Cystobacter fuscus: one gene and its partner. The protein of the gene in region 2 binds, or shares a complex with, the protein of the main gene of each other region. Links are inferred from orthologs where the notes say so. Each region holds a gene or a part of one and is shown on either strand. Other genes may lie near its edges.

What was found.
Region 1: the proteins of uvrA (region 2) and mfd are in contact, whole or in part, in a crystal structure (PDB 4DFC), measured with the Escherichia coli proteins. The link is inferred for Cystobacter fuscus from one-to-one orthologs.

What each region holds. Positions count from the first base shown.
Region 1 is NZ_CP022098.1:1,661,353-1,665,567, forward strand. Bases 1-4,150 are described here. They hold mfd (transcription-repair coupling factor), read right to left. Parts: upstream 3,783-4,150; coding sequence 201-3,782; downstream 1-200. Other genes in these bases: CYFUS_RS06950 (hypothetical protein), read right to left, coding at 3,897-4,100. Outside these bases: CYFUS_RS06955 (c-type cytochrome), read right to left, coding at 4,162-4,215. UniProt on the Escherichia coli protein: Couples transcription and DNA repair by recognizing RNA polymerase (RNAP) stalled at DNA lesions. Mediates ATP-dependent release of RNAP and its truncated transcript from the DNA, and recruitment of nucleotide excision repair machinery to the damaged site.
Region 2 is NZ_CP022098.1:3,596,493-3,599,982, reverse strand. What follows is about bases 1-3,425. They hold uvrA (excinuclease ABC subunit UvrA), read left to right. Parts: upstream 1-339; coding sequence 340-3,225; downstream 3,226-3,425. Other genes in these bases: CYFUS_RS14860 (thioester reductase domain-containing protein), read right to left, coding at 3,232-3,425; CYFUS_RS14870 (metallophosphoesterase family protein), read right to left, coding at 1-114. Outside these bases: more of CYFUS_RS14860, read right to left, coding at 3,426-3,490. UniProt on the Escherichia coli protein: The UvrABC repair system catalyzes the recognition and processing of DNA lesions. UvrA is an ATPase and a DNA-binding protein. A damage recognition complex composed of 2 UvrA and 2 UvrB subunits scans DNA for abnormalities.

The DNA.
Region 1 (4,215 bases), 1.9 Mb from region 2 along the record:
CTGGCCATGCGTACGCCTCATTGGCGCCGCCCTCCAGGAACTGATCCTGCCTCGTTTGAGTGGCTCCACCGCATTTCATGTGGTTCCGCAGCCGCTGATAGGACGGCCACCCTCGTGAAGCCAGTCGAACGAGCGCATGGGAATCCCACAACCTGTGGGAGAGCCACTCAAACGGAGCAGGCGCATGCGCGAGCATAGCCCTAATGCTGCGGCTGGGCGCAGGTGAAGAGGTCGCGCATCACCTTCTTGGCCTCGGCGATGAGCGCGGGGCCCTTCACCTCGGCGCCGAGCTTCACCAGCAGCTTCATGTCCGGAGTGAGCCGGTAGTAGCCCTTGGATTTCTGCACCAGCGCGAGCAGCTTCGCTCCATCCAGCAGCGCGTCTCCGCCCAGAATCACCGACAGTCGGCCCGGTCCACCTTCCAACCCACGCAAGCGCAGCTCGCGCATGTCGATCTTCACCAGTGCCTGCTCGCAGAGATTGTCCACCTCGTCCGGCGCCTCGCCGAAGCGGTCCACCAGCTCCGAGCGCAGGTCCTGTACCTCGTCTGGCGTGCCCGCCTGGCTGAAGCGCTTGTAGAACACCAGCCGCTGGTGCACGTCCGCCACGTAGTCGTCCGGAATGAGCGCCGCCATGGGCAGCGTCACCTCGGGCTCGATGCTCACCTGGGGTGGCTCGCCCCGCACCTCGGACACCGCCTCCTCGAGCAACTGCGCATACATGTCGAAGCCGATGGCCGAGATGGAGCCCGACTGCTCGGCACCCAGCAGGTTGCCCGCACCGCGGATCTCCAGGTCATGGCTGGCGATGGAGAAGCCCGCCCCCAGCTCGGTGAAGCGTTGCAGCACCTCCAGCCGCCGCTGCGCGTCCTTCGTCACCGTCTTGCGCGCCGGCACCAGCAGGTACGCATAGGCACGCTCGCGCGAGCGCCCCACGCGTCCGCGCAACTGGTAGAGCTGCGCCAGCCCGAACGTGTCCGCCCGGTCGACGATCATCGTGTTGGCGCTCGAGATGTCGATGCCGCTCTCGATGATGCTCGTGCACAACAGCACCTGGTACTTCTTCTCGGTGAAGTCGAGCATCACCTTCTCGAGCTGCCCCTCGCCCATCTGCCCGTGCGCCACGCCGATGCTCACCTGCGGCACCAGCTCGCGCAGCCGCGTCTCGGTGGCGGGCAGTGACTCCACGCGGTTGTGCACGAAGAAGACCTGGCCGCCACGGGCGATCTCCCGCTCGATGGCCTCCTTGATGGTGGCCGGGTCGTACTTCATCACGAAGGTGCGGATGGCGCGCCGGTCCTGCGGCGGCGTGGCGATGATGCTCATCTCCCGCACGCCCGACATCGCCATGTGCAGCGTGCGCGGAATGGGCGTGGCCGACAGCGTCAGCACGTCCACCTGCGAGCGCAGCCGCTTGATCTGCTCCTTGTGTTTCACCCCGAAGCGCTGCTCCTCGTCCACCACCAAGAGCCCCAGGTCCTTGAACGCCACGTCCCCGCCCAGGAGCTTGTGCGTGCCGATGAGGACGTCCACCTTGCCCTCCTTGGCGCGCTTGAGCAGCTCTCGCACCTCGGCGGGCTTCTTCAGGCCGGAGATGACCTCCACCGTGACGGGGTAGTCCTTGAAGCGCTTCTTGAACGACAGGTAGTGCTGCTGCGCCAGCACCGTGGTGGGCACCAGCACCGCCACCTGCTTGCGATCCAACGTGGCCTTGAAGGCGGCGCGCATGGCCACCTCCGTCTTGCCATAGCCCACGTCACCGCAGACCAGCCGGTCCATCGGCTCGCTCTTCTGCATGTCCGCGAGCACGTCCTCGATGGCCTTGGCCTGGTCGGGTGTCTCCTCGAACTCGAAGTCCGCCTCGAACTGGGCGAAGTAACGGTCCGGCGGCGTGAAGGCGTGGCCCGGGTGCGCTCGGCGCGCCGCCGCGATGTTGAGCAGCTCCGCCGCCATCTTGAGCAGCTGCTCCTTGACCTTCTTCTTCGTCTTCTCCCAGGACGTGGTGCCCAGCTTGTCCAGCGTCACCTGGGCGGGGTCGCCTCCGGTGAACTTCTGGATGAGCCGCATGCGCCCCACGGGCAGGTAGATCTTGTCCTTGCCCGCGTACTCGAGCACGAGGAAGTCCCCGGGCACGTTGTTCACCTGCATCTTCGTCAGGCCCTGGTAGCGCCCGATGCCGAAGTCGGTGTGGACGATGAGGTCGCCTTCCTTGAGATCCTTGAAGCCCGCGGCGAAGGCATCCAGGCTCTTGGAGCGCCGCGCACGGCGGCGCGAGCGGGCTCCAAAAATCTCTTCGTCCGACAGCAGCGCGAAGCCCCCGGCTCCCGGGTCCACGAAGCCGTGGCTCACCTCGAGCGTGAAGAGATGGGCGGAGATGGCGGGATCGTAGAGCCGGGCGGCGTCCGCGAGCGGCTCGGTGTGCACGCGCACCATGACGTTGCGGTCGAGCAGCAGGCGCTTGAGCCGGTCCGCCTGGCTCAGAGTGCCGCACGCCACGGCGCAGGGGATGTGGTTGTCTCTCCAGCGCTGGAGCCGTTCGATGAGCGGGGTGAGCGCGCCCTCCTCTCCGTGGTGCGCCAGGATGGCCTCGCGCACGTCCTGCGTCGTGCCGTAGGGGAAGAGCACGGGGGGCTCGCCCTGGGAGAGCGACAGGCCTCCGCCCTCCATTACCCGGAAGGCGCGCAGCCGCTGCTCGGCCTGCTCCCGGGTGAGGAAGTGCTCCTCGGGGGGCAGGGTGAGCTCCTGGCGCTCGTTGGCGGACTGGGACGCGCGCGCGAGGTCGGCCCACAGGTCCTCGGCGGCGCGCTCGAGGCTCAGCGGATCATCCAGGTAGAAGAGCGGTTCGGCGCTCCACTGCGCCAGGTAGTCGAAGACGGTGCCGAGTCCTCCCGGGAAGAAGCCGGGCAGGAGCCCCTCGAGCCCGAAGCCGGGCAGTCCCTCGTGGAGGGCGTCGAGCTGCTCGCGCAGCTTCGTGGTGGGCAGGTTGATGCGATCGGCCACGGCGCGCGCGGCCGCCTCGGCGTGTCCGCGCGTCTGCTCGGAGAAGATGACCTCGCGCGCGGGCAGGAGGATGATCTCCTTGAGCGAGTCCACGGTGCGCTGGGTCTCCGGATCGAAGACGCGGATGGACTCGATGGTGTCGCCGAAGAACTCGATGCGGATGGGCTTGTCGTGGAGCGGGCCGAAGATATCGACGAGGCCGCCGCGCACGGAGAACGTGCCCAGGTCCTCGACGAGGGGGCTGGACTGGTAGCCCATGTTGGCGAGCTTGCGCGCCAGCTCGTCGCGATCGAAGTCCTGACCCACGGACAGCCGCTCGGACAGCTCCTTCATCACCTTGGGGGGCAGCACCTTGCGCAAGAGCCCGCGCAGGGACAGCACGAGCGCGGGAAAGCGCGTGCCCTGGTTCAGGTGGAAGAGCGCGCCGAGCCGGTCCGCGACGACGTCCGCGTCCGGGGACAGCTCGTCGTAGGGGAGGATCTCGTCCGCGGGGAGCCGCAGGACGCGGGGCTCGCGGGGCGTGCCCGGGCCTCCCAGGAAGAAGGCGAGATCGTGGGCGAGGGCGTCCGCGGCCTCCTCGTCGGGAGCGATGCACACCAGGGGCGCCTTGAGGGTACGTAGCAGCCGGGCGAGCGCATGGCCGCGAGCCGCCCCCTGCAGTCCCTGGGTACGGACGCGCTGGCCGGGGCGCAGCAGCTCCACGACGCGCGCCACGGGGTCACCGGCCACTGGAGGCGCTCGGAGGCCCTCCGCATCAAGCTTCTGGGTAAAAGGAGTGTCCATCCGGAGGTGCGAGCAAGCGCCTTCCGGTAATTAGGAGCCGAACTCCGGGGGGTCAACGGAAGAGCGCGGGAAGCGATGGGTGGAGGTCACCCAGAGTCCCAGGCGTCCGACCACCTACGCGTGCACCACGTGGAAGTCCTCGTCGTCGTCATCCCCTCCGCTCCCCCCGTCCTTTTCACCGTTCCCACCGCCCTTGGACAGCGAGGTGCCCGTGGGCTGGGCGTCCGCCGGGCCCGGGCGAGCGGCCGAGCGGTCGGACAACCGCGAGGCGAAGGTCAGGGCGAGCAGGGAGACGAGGGCAAAGGTCAGCGTGCGCATGGGTGTGCCTCCTGGCCGGCGAGGACGCCGGGGTCCACGGAGATATTCAGCCCCGGGCGGATCAGCTCTTCTGGAACCCGCGGACGTACGCCACGAGGGCGTCGATCTGTTGAGG
Region 2 (3,490 bases):
CAAGTCCACGGGACGACGGCGCGCCTCCTCGAGCGCGTCGAGCCATGCCTCCACCCGGTGGAAGCGACCATGGATGTCTCCCACACCAACCACCAGGAGTGAGTCCGGAGCCATCGTGCCCACCACCCTGCCCGGCCATCCACGCCCTGTCGAGATCCATCCCCAGGCCTTGTGTCAGATCGTGTTCAGGGTGTGGGAGCGCTGCCCCGTCCGCCTGCCCTGCCCTCTGGCGGGCCCCTGGATTCGGGTTGAAACACGAACCGTTGAGGACCATCCCAACCCGTGCGCGCGCCCACATTCCCCCCACTGCGCGCCCTTTCAGTGCTAGACCGCGCCCCTATGTCCGAGCCCGACACCCTCTCCATCCGTGGAGCCAAGGAGCACAACCTCAAGAACATCTCCCTGGACATCCCCAAGAAGAAGTTGGTGGTGTTCACCGGCGTCTCCGGATCCGGGAAGAGTTCACTCGCGTTCGATACCCTCTACGCCGAGGGGCAGCGGCGCTACGTGGAGAGTCTGTCGGCCTATGCCCGGCAGTTCCTCGGACAGATGGAGAAGCCCCGGTACGACACCATCCGCGGCCTGTCGCCCACCATCTCCATCGAGCAGAAGGCGGCCAGCAACAACCCCCGCTCCACCGTGGGCACCGTCACCGAGGTGCATGACTACCTGCGCGTGCTCTACGCCTCGGTGGGTGTGCAGCACTGCCCCAACTGCGGCCAGCGCGTGGGCAAGCAGAGCGCCCAGCAGATCGTCGACACGCTCATGGGCTCGCCCGCGGGCACCAAGGCCATGGTGCTCGCTCCGGTGGTGAGCAACCGCAAGGGCGAGCACAAGGACATCCTCACCGAGGCGCTCAAGCGCGGCTTCTCTCGCGCGCGCATCGACGGCAAGGTGAAGAGCCTGGAGGAGAAGATCGAGCTGGACAAGAAGTCCAAGCACGACATCGCGCTCGTCATCGATCGGGTCACCATCAAGCCCGAGGGCAAGCAGCGGCTGACGGACTCGGTGGAGACGGCGCTGCGCGAGGGCAAGGGCCTGCTCATCCTCACCAACGAGACGGGAGACCCCGCGAGCGACCGCGTCATGAGCGAGCTCAACGCGTGCCACGCCTGCGGCCTGTCCTTCGGCGAGCTGACGCCCTCCTCGTTCTCCTTCAACAACCCGCTGGGCATGTGCTCGGACTGCAACGGCCTGGGCACCAAGGCGGAGATGGACCCGGAGCGCATCGTCCCGGACGGCTCGCGCACCATCCGCGAGGGCGCGGTGGAGCCGTGGGCCAACAGCATGAACCGGGGCGAGGGCTGGACGGCGGACTTCGTGGACAGCCTCGCCAACGCCTTCGGCATCGACCTGGACACGCCCTACGCGAAGCTGCCCGCCAAGGCGAAGAAGATCCTCATGTACGGCGTGGACGGCAAGAGCTTCAACGTGAAGTGGGGCGATGGCGGCAACTACGAGATGGAGTGGGAGGGGCTCGTCAACAAGCTGATGCGCAGCTTCAAGACGACCACCTCCGAGGCCGCGCGCACCTACTACCAGAAGTTCTTCAGCGACAAGCCCTGCCCCACGTGTGACGGCGCGCGCCTCAAGCCGGAGAGCCGGGCGGTGAAGGTGCATGGCCGCTCCATCGTGGAGCTGAGCCAGCTGACCATCGGGGACGCGCTGCGCTGGCTCAAGGAGCTGAAGCTCACGGAGACGGAGCGGAAGATCGCCACCGAGCTGCTCAAGGAGATCCGCAGCCGCCTGGGCTTCCTCGTGGACGTGGGCCTGAACTACCTGACGTTGGATCGCACCGCGTCCACGCTGTCTGGCGGCGAGAGCCAGCGCATCCGGCTCGCCTCGCAGATGGGCAGCGAGCTCACGGGCGTCATCTACATCCTCGACGAGCCGTCCATCGGCCTGCACCAGCGAGACAACGGCAAGCTGCTCGGCACGCTCAAGCGCCTGCGCGACCTGGGCAACTCCGTCGTCGTGGTGGAGCACGACGAGGAGACGATGGAGGAGGCGGACTACCTGGTGGACTTCGGCCCCGGCGCGGGCGAGCTGGGGGGCCAGGTGGTGGCCGCGGGCACGCCGGCCGAGGTGATGGACAACGAGAAGAGCCTCACCGGCGCGTACCTCTCCGGCCGCAAGGAGATCGAAATACCGTCCCAGCGCCGGGCTCCGGGCAAGAACAAGGTGACCATCCAGGGCGCCCGGGAGAACAACCTCAAGGACGTGACGGTGGACATCCCCCTGGGCCTGTTCGTGGCCGTCACAGGCGTGTCCGGCGCGGGCAAGTCCACGCTCATCAACGAGATCCTCTACCCCGCCGCGGCGCGCGCGCTCTACGAGAGCCGGGAGGTGCCGGGCAAGCACAAGGCGGTGCTCGGGCTGGAGAACCTGGACAAGGTCATCGACATCGACCAGCGGCCCATCGGGCGCACGCCGCGCAGCAACCCGGCGACGTACACGAAGCTCTTCGACAGCATCCGCGAGGTGTTCGCCCTGACACCGGAGGCGCGCGCGTTCGGCTACACCGCCGGGCGCTTCTCCTTCAACATCAAGGGCGGGCGCTGCGAGGCGTGCGAGGGAGATGGCGTGAAGCTCGTGGAGATGCACTTCCTCGCGGACGTGTACGTGCCGTGCGAGGTGTGCGGCGGCAAGCGCTTCAACGAGGCCACGCTCCGGGTGCGCTACAAGGGCAAGAACATCGCCGAGGTGCTCGACATGAGCGTGCGCGAGGCGATGCAACTGTTCGCCGCGCACAAGGACATCATGCGCGTGCTCCAGACGCTGGAGGACGTGGGCCTGGGCTACATCCGGCTGGGGCAGAGCTCGCCCACGCTGTCGGGCGGCGAGGCGCAGCGCATCAAGCTGGCGCGGGAGCTGGCGCGCGTGGCCACCGGCCGCACGCTCTACATCCTCGACGAGCCCACCACCGGCCTGCACTTCGAGGACATCCGCAAGCTCTTGCAGGTGCTCAACCGGCTGGTGGAGGCGGGCAACACGGTGCTCGTCATCGAGCACTGCCTGGACGTCATCAAGAGCGCGGACTGGGTGATCGACATGGGCCCCGAGGGGGGAGCGGCCGGAGGACAGCTGCTCGCCACGGGGACGCCGGAGCAGGTGGCCGAGGTGAAGGAGAGCCACACCGGGCGCTACCTGAAGTACGTGCTGACGAAGAAGCGACGCCACCGCGTGGGCCAGCGGCCCCCCGAGGTGGCGTCTCCCGCCGCCTAGCACGCGTCAGCGGCGCGCCGACCCACCCACCGCCCGCGCCGCGTACCGGACCAGCAGCTCCGGCGTGAAGGCGGGACAGCCCACGCCGTTGTCCTTCAGGACCGTCTGGGTCTGCTCGCAGCCGAGGATCGCCACGCGGTCGCGCGCCAGGCGGTCGAGGATCGTCCTTCCGTCCTCGGCGTTGGGCGTGAAGAGCGGACGGACCGGGGCGAGCGCATTGGGCTCCCGCCGGTCGATCGCGCCGAGCAGCATCCGCAGCCACTCC